4 regions of the Ensifer fredii genome follow, and region 1 is predicted to be linked to each of the others. Evidence: riboswitches for the same ligand, from Rfam matches in the RefSeq annotation. Region 1 holds a riboswitch; each other region holds the start of a gene.

Region 1 (3,203 bases):
GTCGACCTTCCGCGGAGCGAGAGTGAGATCGAGCCGGACGAGCCGACTCGACGCTTTCACGATGCCTTCGTTGCGCATCTGAAGCCGGTGATCGCGCTGCTGAAACGCCGCTGCGGCCTGTCAGCGCGCGCGCAATGGCGGTTGGCCGCGGACAGTCTCGCCGGCGCTTTCCTGGAGATCGGGCGGCGGCGGCAACGGGAGGACAGGGCGACGGGGCAGGCGCTGGCGATCGTCAAAAGGGCCCACTCGCCGCTTGCCTCGCGGCAGCTTCACTACGAAAAGATCGAAGCGGCCTCCGGCAGTGGGGGAGAGCTTCGCTCCAGGACCTACCGGATCCGCGGCGGTTGTTGCCTTTTCTATCGTGCCGAGGGCGGCAGCTTCTGCGACACCTGCGTGCTGCTCGAGCCCGAGCTTCGACGAGAGATGCTGCGGGCCCACCTGCTCGATAGCAAATGAGACCCTTGCCTTCTCCCCGCGTGCTGCCCGCAGGCGGGGAGAGGACAAGCGGCGAAGGCGCGGGGGCCGGTTAGTGCGCCCGGAGAAACCGGTCGTTGATGAAACCGGAGACGATGCCGAGCACCAGCCAGAAGGCGAGCGTCGTCGCAAGCGCGGCGACGGCGAACTCGGCGCCGAGCACAGCCGGCACGTTGCTGGAAATGTCGAGCGGCTGCGGCGCACCATAAAGATGGGGAGCGGCGACTAGGACGAGACCCGCGAGCTTGGCGACGATTTCCGGGCGGAGTGCCAGCAGATAGAGTCCCACGGCCGAGAGTAGCACCGTCGCCCCCCACCAGAGCTGCCGGTCGCCAAGCTCGGCCGCCGGAAAGCCCGGCAGTTCCGGCGGCAGGCCTACGGCCGGAAGCAGGTGCACGGCGAGCCAGCCGAAGGCGCCCCAGAGCGCGCCATTGGCAAGCGTGATCGGGTAGCCGATCATCAGGCTGATGCCTGCAAGCAGCAACGAGAAGCCGGCGCCGGTGACGAGATTGGCGGCAAGCGTGCCGGAAAAGCGGCTCATGCCGAACATGATGCCGCCTTCCTCGTGTTCTTCGCCCTCATGGGCATAGGCGGGGGTGACCGGCGAAAGTGCTGCGAGCATCTCGCCTAACATCTGGGATCCTTTCAGCGACGAATGCTGCTGATGATCCGTGGCCGGCTGCTCGCCGGCGGGCTGCCCGGTTGCAGCCGGCGCTTCGCCCTCGAATTCTTCCGCATGCAGGATAAGCGGCGTGATCCGCAATTCCTGGGCGCCGGTCATGAAGACGCCGGCGATCAGCCCGGCCACGACCGCGGCCAGAAGTGTCTTGACGATCATTGTCGATTTTCCTCAGCGGGCGTGGCCGCCTTGCGGTAAGCCGGCCCGATTCCATCGACGCAAGCCGGCGCTTGAAGGCGCGGGCGCGTGCCAGACGCACGACGCGCGCTCCGAGCACCGGAGGGTCGATTGTTGTATCGTTTGGTATGGAACGCGGCAGGCGCTCCATGACTTCGCTTAGTGGCAGGGGAAGCCGTAGGAATGGCGCGTGTCGTGTGCCGTGTCGTGCAGCACGGCCGAATTCGCCAGGCCGGCACCGAAAACGAGGAAGCCACCGATCATGAGGGCGATGATGCCCGCGGTCAGACGGTCGCTGAGGGAGAGCGGAATGCTCGAAACTGTAGACGTAGCCATGACAACCTCCGTGATGGCAATGGGATATTCCCCTTGGGCACTATGCCCGTATCGCTTGGCAGGTTTCCTGGCTCGCAGCGTCAGGTGCCCAGGCTAGCCTAGTCACCAAGGATTTGCCTCGCCTTCCCAGAACCGAACCGCCCTCTCGCGGCTGTTCCAGTGGCTTCTTCCGGATTGCTCCGGAACGGCAAATTCACGCTGCTCTACAGTCGCGGGGTCGGCAGTGATTGAGATGCCCAGCTTGGGTCCATCCGTCACATTCCCGTTTACTCCCGAAACACGTTCGCATTCCGGGAACCAACCGATCAGCGATGATTAGGTGTGGCCGACAATGATGTCAATCGCGCCGCGGTGGAAAGTGGAGGAGAGGGTTGCGCGCATTTCGCGTTGCCCGCCACATGGGGAACAACTCCTGATGACTATATCGCATTGGTCGGTTATCTCTTGGGCAGCGCGTGCGGCCGCAGGCCGCGCGATCGACCCGGGGTCCGTGCGATGCTTGCCCTTGTTCCTGCCCTGTCCTTTGCCGCCGTCATCGGATCCGGACTTATGGCCGGGCTCTTCTTCGTCTTTTCCGTCTGCATCATGCAGGCGCTGCGGCGATTGCCGGCGGAGCAGGGCGTTGCTGCCATGAACGCGATCAACGTCGTGATCCAGAATCCGTTGTTCTTCGCCGCCTTCATGGGCACGGCGCTGCTCGGCGTGATCCTCATAGCTGCCGCTTTCATCTGGGGCGGGGAGGGGAGCTATCTCCTGGCGGCGGGCGGACTCGTCTACCTCGCCGGCACATTCGCGGTGACGATGGTCTTTAACGTTCCGCTCAACAACGCGCTGGCGAATGCCACTTCGGTCGAGGCCGCCACCGAAGTCTGGCAGCAGCGCTACTTGACCGATTGGGTCTGGTGGAACCATGTCCGCACGATCGCTTCGATAGCTTCGCTCGCCCTTTTCACGCTTGGCTTTCAACGCGGCTGAAGCCTAGGAAAGAGGACGATGAAACTGGGGAGGGTCCAATGGCAGTCCGACGCATCGTGCCCAATCTTCAAGTATCCGATCCGCAACGCGCGCGCAGTTTCTATACGGATCTGCTTGGCCTCAACGTGGTGATGGATCACGGCTGGCTGGTCACCTTTGCGGCGGAAGGCGGATCGGCAATGCCGCAGGTCAGCTTTGCCATTGAAGGCGGATCGGGAACGCCGGTGCCGGCGCTCTCGATCGAGGTGGACGATGTCGACGAAGTCTATCGGCGCGCGAAGGCGGCCGGCATCGAAATCGTCTATGACATCACTGACGAACCCTGGGGTGTGCGACGCTTCTTCGTGCGCGATCCGTTCGGCAACGTAGTCAATATTCTGACGCATTGATCGGGGGACGGCCCCCGCTCAATGGATCAGACGGTCGTCAGAGCGTTCGCGACGTCGGCGACGAGGTCGTCCGGATGCTCGATGCCGATCGACAGGCGGATAGTCGATTCGAGCACGCCGATCCGGCGCCGCACCTCGATCGGCACGCCCGAATGAGTCATCGCCGCCGGGTG
Region 2 (3,203 bases), on a different replicon from region 1:
GTCGGCGGCTCGGCAGCGCAGAACTATCACATCCTGACCGCCGCTCACATCGGTTTGCGCATGATTTGGCTCTAGCCCTGCGCGGCCGGAATTAGGAAACTCGCGATTCGTTGTGGTGCCATAAATCATTGAAAGGTTGTATTTTTGCCAATTCATTAACAAATCCCTACATTCCTGCGTCTTTCGGGATCGGCCGGCTGTTGTCGGCAGGCGAACCGCAGCCAGCAGGAGTTTGCGATGGCTGGAAGAGGGCCGGGCGAGGGGACTGCTCGACATCGGCGAGCCGCTGCCCACCGCGCGCATCTTCATGGACCTGATCTTCGGCGCCGCGGCGCTCGAGACCGGCCAGGGACCCGAATGGCCGGGCTGACCGGAATGGCCGGGCTTCATGCGCAGCTGCATCCGCCTGATCGTCAACGGCATTGCGCAGGGGCCCGCGCAAGGCGATTGATCGTCTTCTGCGGATCGTCAGGTCATCCTGCGAACCACCCAGAGAGACCGGCCCGCATGGGCTATACCCGAGACGAGCCGCAGGCGAGGGTCGTCCTTGAGCCGCTCGGCCTCGGCCGCATCGAGAAGCAGCGCCTGCCGATCGGTCTCGTTAGCGTTCGGCGTAATCCAGCAGCGCCGTTCCTCGCAGCAGAGGCCTGCTTCCGGATGCTCCTGCAGGTATTCGATCGCGTATCCGGCCTCGACTTTTTGCAGTTCCGCGTCGATCGACATCGTCCTTCCTCCCGACCTGAAATCGCTCGGGATTATACCTGATTGTGGCGGCCCAGGGAGCGGCGGCCTCGGCATCGGGGTCCGCACTGTGTGGAGGCATCGCCGAAATGTTGGTAGGCAGCACTGGCCTTGACCAGTCATGATCAACGAATTAAGGAAGCCAGCGACGGTTCCCCTACGATGAAGCGAAGGGGATTAATAGGGAACACGGTGCGGACGACCCAACAGGGACCAAGACCGTGGCTGCCCCCGCAACTGTAAGCGGATTGCCGCCCATCCTCGTGACGCGAGAAGCGTCATGCCACTGCGAAATTGTCGCGGGAAGGCAGGTGGACGGCAGATATCCGCAAGCCAGGAGACCTGCCGTCATGCGTTCACTCCAATCACGGGCGGGGATGCCCGGAACAGGACACAGCATGACCTCTCCTTGCGCCGACCCGCGCCTTGCCTCTGGTCTTTCCCGTTCCGCGACGCCGCCGAACTGTCGGCAGGCGGGCTGACTCCGTCCGTTCGCGCCGCGACCGGCCGCATCCTTTCGGCCGTTTCATCGAATCCGGGAAATAGGCTTATGAAAATCCTGTTTGCGAAATCGAAACACGGCATCCTGTGCGCAGCCGCCGTTCTTATGGCTATCGGCATGGAGGCGAAAGCCGCCGAAACCAGCTATCCGCTGATGCTCACCAATTGCGGCCGTCAGGTCACGTTTCAGAAGGCGCCCGAACGGGCCGTCTCGATCGGCCAGAGCAGCACCGAAATCCTTTACCTGCTCGGCCTCCAGGATCGGATGGTCGGCACCGCCGTTTGGATCGGGCCGGTCATCAAGGGCTACGAGGAGGTGAATGCCAAGGTCGAACGGCTCGCCGACAACGATCCGAGCTTCGAAAGCGTCGTCGCCAAGAAGCCGGATCTTGTGACCGCGCAGTTCCAGTGGCATGTCGGCCCGGAGGGCATCGTCGCCAAGCCGGAGCAGTTCGAGGAGCTCGGAATACCGGTCTATACGTCGCCGGCCGATTGCATCGGCAAGGACAATACCGGCGGCGGCGACGGCGTTCGCCATTCGGTGTTCACGATGGACCTGATCTATCAGGAAATCACCGAACTCGCGCAGATCTTCAACGTCCAGGAGCGCGGCGAGACGCTGGTTGCCGAACTGAAGACGCGTGAGGAAGCGGCGAAGAAGAAGATCGCTTCGGCGGACGGCAAGCTTTCCGCAGTGTTCTGGTTCTCGAGCGCCGAGCTCGACATCGATCCCTATGTCGCCGGCAAGAATGGCGCGCCGGGTTACATCATGCGCTCGCTCGGCATCAGGAATGTCATCGACAGCGAAGAGGAATGGCCGACGGTGGGGTGGGAAACCATCGCCAAGTCCGGCCCGACGCTGATCGTCGCGGGCAAGATGCAGCGCCGTCGTTTCCCCGCCGACGACGTCGCCGTCAAGCACAAGTTCCTCGAGTCCGATCCGGTCTCGAGCCTGATGCCTGCGGTGAAGGACGGCCATGTGGTCGAGATGGACGCCCAGGCGATGAACCCGACGATCCGGACCATCGAGGGCATCGAGGTGCTTGCCGATGCCGTCGAGAAATCCGGCCTGAACAAGTGATCGGCAGCGCACCATCCCTGTCCCGGACGAGCGCCAGCCTGCTGGCGCTCGTCGTGCTGTTCGTCGCGCTCTGGCTGGGTGCGGCGATCGGCGAGACGGCCATACCCATGAGCGTGGTGGCCAAGACGGTCGCCAACCGCCTGTGGGATGCCGGCTACGGCGTCGATGCGCTCGACGAGGGCATCATCTGGAACTACCGGGTGAGCCGCGCCATCGCTGCTGCCAGCTGCGGTGCGGCGCTGGCGCTTTCCGGCGTCGTGCTGCAGTCGCTGCTGCGCAATCCGCTGGCCGACCCCTATATCCTCGGCATCTCCGCGGGCGCATCGACCGGCGCTGTCGGCGTCGCCGTCCTCGGCATCGGCGCCGGGCTGTTGACGCTGCCGGTCGGCGCCTTCGGCGGGGCGCTACTTGCCTTCGGGCTCGTCAGCCTGCTGGCGGTGCGGGCGGGCAGGGGTCATGGCGCGATCGTTCTGGCCGGCGTCGCCGGCTCGCAGCTCTTCAACGCGCTCACTTCCTTGATCGTCACCAAGGCGGCGAATGCGGAACAGGCGCGGGCAATCATGTTCCGGCTGCTCGGCAATCTCTCCGGCGTCCGCTGGCCGGATGTCTGGCTCGCAGTGCCTGTTGCCCTGGTCGGCCTCATTGTCTGTCTCTGGCACGCACGCGCCCTCGACGCATTCACCTTCGGCTCCGAATCCGCCGCCTCGCTCGGCATCCCGGTGCGCCGGGTCTATGCCGTGCTGATCGGCGTATCGGCGATGATGACGGCGACCATGGTCAGCATGGTCGGGTCGATCGGCTTCGTCGGCCTCGTCATCCCCCATATCGCCCGTATGATCGTCGGCGTCCGGCACGGATTGCTGCTGCCGGTCTCCGCCTT
Region 3 (3,203 bases), 490 kb from region 1:
CACTCGGCCCCTCCGGCGAGGTCATCCCGCTGAACATCATCGACAAGGCGCCCTCGGCCGAACTGCGGCCCAACCAGACCGACCAGGACTCGCTGCCGCCCTATCCGGTCCTCGACGACATTCTCGAGTGCCTGGTGGAGAAGGAACTGAGTACCGAGGAAATCGTCGCCCGCGGGCATGACGAGGCCACGGTGCATCGGATCGAACACCTGCTCTACATCGCCGAATACAAGCGGCGGCAGTCGGCTCCCGGGGTCAAGATCACCAAGAAGAATTTCGGCCGGGACCGGCGCTATCCGATCACCAACCGTTTCCGCGACCGAGGGTAGATCATGCGCAGTTCGGTGGAGATTTTCGATATTGCCACCGGCGAGACGCAAGTCGTCTGGCAGACGGAGCGGCTGGTCGAGGCGCCGAACTGGTCGCCGGACGGCAAATCACTGATCATCAACGGCGACGGCAGGCTCTATCGGCTTGCCTTTGACGGTTCCGAGCCCGTGGAAATCGACACGGGCTTTGCCGGGCAATGCAACAACGATCACGGCATTTCGCCGGACGGGAAAACGCTGGCGATCAGCGACAAGACCGAATTCGGCAAGTCGGCGATCTATCTGCTGCCGGCCGAGGGCGGCACGCCGCGACTGGTGACACGCAACCTGCCGTCCTATTGGCACGGCTGGTCCCCGGATGGGAAAACGTTGACCTATTGCGGGATCCGCGACCAGATCTTCGACATCTACACGATTTCGGTCGATGGCGGAGAGGAGCGGCGCCTGACGCATGGCGAGGGCCGCAACGACGGCCCGGACTGGTCGCCGGACGGTGCGTGGATCTATTTCAATTCGAGCCGCACCGGCCGCATGCAGATCTGGCGGGTGAGGCCGGACGGCAGCGATGTCCAGCGCATCACCGACAGCCCTTATGGTGACTGGTTCCCGCACCCGTCGCCGGACGGCGGGCATCTGCTGGTGCTGTCCTATGACGGCGAGGTCTTCGACCATCCGCGCGATCTCGATGTGCGGCTTCGGCTGATGGATCCGGAAGGCAGCAATGCGCGTGTCCTCTTCGAACTCTTCGGCGGGCAGGGGACGATGAACGTTCCGAACTGGTCGCCCAACGGCGATGCCTTCGCCTTCGTGCGTTATCGGCCGGCTTGAGCAGGGCGCGGCGCCCCCGCCTTGCGTTTCGCCGGCGGCTGTGCCCATATGCGGCCGTCAGGTGCCCGCTTGCTGCGGGAGAATCGGGAAGCCGGTAGAATTCCGGCACGTGCCCAACGCTGTGACGGTGACGTCTGCGCCAAAAGAGTTCTGAGTATTTTCAGAGCTTTGCCACTGGTTCCTGATGCGATCTGGGAAGGTGGCGCAGCCGAGTGATCCGAAGTCAGAAGACCGGCCTGGCGAGATAGACCGGCCCCGCGCGGACGGCGGGAGGTTGCGCATTGTTGGGGATCGAACGATGCTGCCTGACCCGAACGGCTGCCTTGCGGCGGCCGGTGCCTTTTCGCCGGACGAGCGCGCCGCCGTCTATCGTGCCATCGAGACGCGCCGCGACGTGCGCGACGAGTTCCTGCCCGAACCGCTGCCCGAACCGCTGATCGCCCGCCTGCTCGAAGCGGCGCATCGTGCCCCGTCCGTCGGCTTCATGCAGCCGTGGAACTTCGTGCTCGTACGGCGAATCGAGACGCGGGAGAGGGTCTGGCAGGCTTTCCAGCGCGCCAATGAGGAGGCAGCCGGAATGTTTTCGGGCGAGGCGCAGGCGAAATACCGGTCACTCAAGCTCGAGGGCATACGCAAGGCGCCGCTCGGCATTTGCGTGACCTGCGACCGGACCCGCGGCGGCGCCGTCGTGCTCGGCCGCACGCACAATTCGCAAATGGACGTGTATTCGACGGTTTGCGCGGTGCAGAATCTTTGGCTCGCGGCGCGGTCCGAAGGCGTCGGCGTCGGTTGGGTCAGCATTTTCCACGAGAACGAGGTCAAAGATATCCTCGGAATTCCGGAGCACATCGAAATCGTCGCCTGGCTGTGCCTTGGCTATGTCGATCGCCTCTACCAGCAGCCGGAATTGGCGGTGAAGGGCTGGCGGCAACGCTTGCCGCTCGAGGACCTCGTTTTCGACGAAGGATGGGGCGTCCGCGACAGCCTCGTAACGACCGCCCAAAGGGAAGGTGTCACTCGTTTTGCAGCGGCTGGTAACGCGATCCCCGAGGGTTCTTGAGATCGATCGCGCTCTCTTCCTGTGGCAGGAAGGCAGGACCGACAACCCGGACCTTGCTGCTCTTCGGATCATAGGGGCGCTCTTCCACGGGCTTTGCCCCCGCTGGTCCGAAGGCTGGTGCAGACGGCCCCTCGATCGTCACGACGGAAGGGCTGACCACCGAAAGCTTGGTTCCCGAGGTGGTGCTTTTGTTCTGATCCGTCGTGATCTTCGGAATCTGGCAGCCGCAGATGCCGGGAGAACCGACGTCGCGCACACGATAGGCGAAGGCGTTGGCGAGTTCCCTGTACGGCCTTCCCGTGGACGCCGAAACCATCTGCTCGCTCTCCTCGGTGGCGAGGACGTGATAATAGAGTTCCGTATCGGCGCCGGGGCATCGTGCCCGGCAAAGCTCGGCGTCGCGTCCGAAGTCGGCCGGCGTGGCGTTCGACGAAATCGGGAAAAATGCTCCGTCGCAGGTCCGCACGCACATGGTCCTGAAGCCGCCTGCCGCGCCGTTCTCCATGAATGTGAAATCGTCGGTCGGACCATCGAACAGCAACGGATAGTCCTCGCCGTCCGGCGGGAAGCTTTCGAGGATGTTGCGATGAGCGCGCGCCTCTTCGGTGCCGAATTCATCCGGAACCGTCTCGTCCCAGTTCGGAGCGGCGTCCCCCGAGCAGTCGTTCAATTCCATGGCGGCGAGGATCCGCCGGCGCATGTCCTCATTGCCCTTCGAAATCAGGTGCCGGCGTTGGGCCTTGAGCGTGTGGAGATTGTCCTCCATGCGCGCAATCGCATCGTCAAGCTCGGCACAGGCAGCCGCATTTTCGCTTTCGATGTAGACGACGGACTCGTCGCTGCATTCCATGCGCCGCCTTTCGTTCCTGGCGCGGCGAAGTTCGATGTTCTGTCGCGAAACCGCGCCGGTGAAATCGCGCAGATTGGCGTTTGTCGTGAACGCCGCCGGCAGCTCTGCGAGGCGGGCGCTGAGGCGCGCGCAGACG
Region 4 (3,203 bases), 1.7 Mb from region 1:
AGATCACCCGCCGGGAAAAACCTTCAGGCATGCGGATCCCGAGCGTGTCGAGGCCGGCCGAGGCAAGCGCGTGCACGGTGCTTTCGGGTCGCTGAGTGAGAATCAGCGTCAGCGGCCCCGGCCAGAAGGCTTCCGCGAGGCGTCGGGAGATGGGGTCGAATATCACATGCGCTTCGGCCATTCCCATGTCCGAGACGTGGCAGATCAGCGGATTGAAACGCGGCCGGCCCTTCATCTCGTAGATGCGGCTGATCGCATCGGCACTCGTTGCGTCTGCTGCAAGGCCGTAGACGGTTTCCGTCGGGATCGCCACGGGCTCACCTTCGGAAAGCACCGCGCAGGCCGTTTCGATCGCCCGATCCGGTTCGCTGCGCGTATCGATGATTTCGGCCATGGCGGTTCTGGTCCTTTCCGTCGCTTCCTTAACGGAGGAGGAGGGAAAACAGAACGATTTTCTTTGTCGATGACCGGCGTCAGAGGCTGCGAATGATCCGCCGCAGCGCTTCGTCGCGTGCGCCGAGCATCAGGACGTTCTTGAGCGCCACCTTCGGGTCCTGCGTCCGGAAGATCAGGCCGTTGCCCCGAACATTTCGATCGAGGACCATCCGCCCCTCTTCGGTGCCGGGTTGAATGGCCACGGCGAAATACATGCGCGAGTAGCTTGTCTGTATGCGTTCGAAGAAGTGCGCCTCGTCGCCGAGGTCGGAGAAGAAGTTGGCAAAGTAGAACGCCCAGGTGACGTCTCGCGATCGAGCGAGATGAGTCCGCGCCGCGGTGACATGGCAATAGCCGAGGTGGGGACTGTCGGCGAGGGTCCTGTGGAAGATCATCTTCGGGAACTGGATCGAGGCATGAAAGCCGTTGATCCGCCCGTGTGTCGTCTCTCCCGCCGCCTGTAATCTCTGTCCGGTTCTCTCTGCCACTTCCTCATGCGTCATGTAGCGGCGCTGTTCGGGCAACCACGGCCGGCGCCGGTCGATTCGGCCCGTGCGCAGGAACTCTGTATGGCCGCCCGCCGTTTTCGGCGCCGGCGCCTGCGCTTTGCCTGAGGCGTCGTAGTATCTGATTTTTGCCATCGACCTCTGCGTCACCTGTCGCTGAACGGACTAAACCGTCAGCGAACGCTAAATCACTATGGTTAATAGAGTATTTCGGGCGCCCGCGCATCGCTTTATGTCGCAAAATGGCCCGTGATCTTCGCGGCTTGGATGCCGCTGCGAAAAAACGCGCCATTTGCCGAAAAATGTATCTATCACATTGTTTATTATAGAAGATGTCACAGGACTTCCAACGCGCGCGCATCGAAAATCTTTGTCGTCTTTCTGGAATGGAATGTCGCGCACCGGCAATTGCCGAGCCTGTCTGGCCGCTTAGATTCGAATTGCTCAAGGTGCCGCTTCTTCGCAGGGAGGGGCGGAGAATTGGGAAGCCGGTCAAATCCCGGCGCTGCCCCCGCAACGGTGGTGGAGTGAACCCCGGCATAAGGCCACTGGACAATCGTCCGGGAAGGCGCCGGGCAGGGCCCTCGGGCCGCTCCAGAGCCCGGAAACCAGCCTTGAGGAAAACGACCGTAACTGGTTGCGGCGGGCAGCCGGATCGGAGCCAAGGCGCACGACATCTCTCCGGCGCGGTTCCCGTCCTGCCTGCCCGAAACAGGGCTAACGAGGACATGGGCATGGACATCCAGAACGAAATGCTGCGCAAGCTGAAGACCCGCCGCGAGGGCTACAGCCTCGATCGGGCCTTCTACATCGACCCGGACTATTACCGTCAGGACCTGGAGAATATCTGGTACAAAGACTGGCTATTCGTCGGCCACGACTGCGAAATCCCGCGTCCCGGCAATTACTTCACGCTGCAGGTCGGCGACTATCCGATCGTCATCGTGCGCGATCGCCAGGGGGCGGTCCGAGCGCTGCACAATTCCTGCCGCCACCGCGGCTCGCGCGTTTGCACCCAGCACAAGGGATCCTCGGCCAAGCTCGTTTGTCCCTATCACCAGTGGACCTACGAACTCGATGGCAGGCTGCTCTTCGCCCGGCAGATGCCGGAGGATTTCGATCCGGCCCAGCACAGCCTGAAGCCGGTCAATTGCGAAACGGTCGGCGGCTATATCTTCATCAGCCTTGCCGAGCGGCCCATGGATTTCCAGCCCTTCCGCGACACGGTTGCAGCCTATCTCGCGCCGCATCGCCTCGGCGAAACCAAGGTCGCCTATGAAAGCACCATCGTCGAGAAGGGCAATTGGAAGCTCGTCTGGGAGAACAACCGCGAGTGCTACCATTGCGCCGCCAACCATCCGGAACTCTGCCGGACCTATCCCGAGGCTCCGACTGTGACGGGCGTCCAGGGCGCCATGGACGATCCGGAAATCGGTGCCCATTGGGAGAGATGCGAGGCGGCGGGGCTGCCGAGCGCCTTCAAGATCGGGCCGACCGGCCAGTTCCGCATGACGAGGATGCCGCTGATCAACGGGGCGGAGAGCTATACGATGTCCGGCGAGAAGGCGGTCCGCAAGCAGCTTTCCGGCGACATAAGCGCGAACCGCATCGGCACGCTGCTGCTCTTCCATTACCCGACGACCTGGAACCACATCCTCGGCGACCATGCGATCACCTTCCGCGTGCTGCCGCTCGGGCCGGAACTGACGCAGGTCACGACGAAATGGCTCGTCAGCAAGGATGCGGTCGAAGGGGTCGACTATACCCTCGAAGACCTCACCCATGTCTGGACCGAGACCAACGACCAGGACCGGCAGATCGTCGAGGAAAACGCCTTCGGCATCCGCTCGCCGGCCTATGAGCCGGGTCCCTATTCGGCCGAACACGAGGGCGGGGTCATGCAGTTCGTCGACTGGTATTCGCGCTTCATGCAGGATCGCCTGCAGGGCAGCGCCGCTCCTCTGTCGCGGGTGGCATGACGATGGAAATGGCACGCTCCTTTCACCACTTCGACGAACTGCAGCCCTGGAAAGATCGCCAGTTCCTGCTCGAATGCATCTCCGCGGTCGGGGAGACCGCGGACGTGATGACCTTCACCTTCCGGTCCGACAGGCCGGCCTGGTTCCGCTACCTGCCCGGGCAGTTCGTGACGCTGGAACTCCCCGTCGGCGAGGAACCGGTGATGCGCACCTATACGCTATCGTCCTCGCCGTCCCGCCCGCTTTCCGTTGCGGTCACGGCCAAGGCGCAGTCGAACAGCAT

Evidence for each region. A riboswitch is a leader RNA that binds a small molecule or an ion and turns the genes downstream of it on or off. The one in region 1 is predicted to bind cobalamin.
Region 2: another riboswitch for cobalamin. It lies ahead of NXT3_RS32160 (ABC transporter substrate-binding protein); the one in region 1 lies ahead of NXT3_RS12760 (CbtB domain-containing protein).
Region 3: another riboswitch for cobalamin. It lies ahead of bluB (5,6-dimethylbenzimidazole synthase); the one in region 1 lies ahead of NXT3_RS12760 (CbtB domain-containing protein).
Region 4: another riboswitch for cobalamin. It lies ahead of NXT3_RS04470 (aromatic ring-hydroxylating oxygenase subunit alpha); the one in region 1 lies ahead of NXT3_RS12760 (CbtB domain-containing protein).

What each region holds. Positions count from the first base shown of each region.
Region 1 covers NZ_CP024307.1:2,596,005-2,599,207, reverse strand. The annotation lists gene NXT3_RS12770 (ferric iron reductase) at 1-456, shown strand, start outside; gene NXT3_RS12765 (CbtA family protein) at 527-1,312, opposite strand; gene NXT3_RS12760 (CbtB domain-containing protein) at 1,490-1,666, opposite strand; cobalamin riboswitch at 1,707-1,983, opposite strand; gene NXT3_RS12755 (anthrone oxygenase family protein) at 2,162-2,641, shown strand; gene NXT3_RS12750 (glyoxalase superfamily protein) at 2,680-3,030, shown strand; gene NXT3_RS12745 (cystathionine gamma-synthase family protein) at 3,057-3,203, opposite strand, start outside.
Region 2 covers NZ_CP024310.1:52,614-55,816, forward strand. The annotation lists gene NXT3_RS31835 (hypothetical protein) at 233-370, shown strand; gene NXT3_RS23845 (hypothetical protein) at 469-723, opposite strand; cobalamin riboswitch at 874-1,105, shown strand; gene NXT3_RS32160 (ABC transporter substrate-binding protein) at 1,349-2,323, shown strand; gene NXT3_RS23855 (FecCD family ABC transporter permease) at 2,320-3,203, shown strand, end outside.
Region 3 covers NZ_CP024307.1:2,108,353-2,111,555, reverse strand. The annotation lists gene NXT3_RS10450 (NAD+ synthase) at 1-329, shown strand, start outside; gene NXT3_RS10445 (TolB family protein) at 333-1,157, shown strand; cobalamin riboswitch at 1,200-1,411, shown strand; gene bluB (5,6-dimethylbenzimidazole synthase) at 1,456-2,217, shown strand; gene NXT3_RS10435 (DUF2865 domain-containing protein) at 2,171-3,203, opposite strand, start outside.
Region 4 covers NZ_CP024307.1:939,878-943,080, forward strand. The annotation lists gene NXT3_RS04460 (L-threonylcarbamoyladenylate synthase) at 1-394, opposite strand, end outside; gene NXT3_RS04465 (DUF6656 family protein) at 474-1,076, opposite strand; cobalamin riboswitch at 1,372-1,572, shown strand; gene NXT3_RS04470 (aromatic ring-hydroxylating oxygenase subunit alpha) at 1,676-2,920, shown strand; gene NXT3_RS04475 (FAD-binding oxidoreductase) at 2,917-3,203, shown strand, end outside.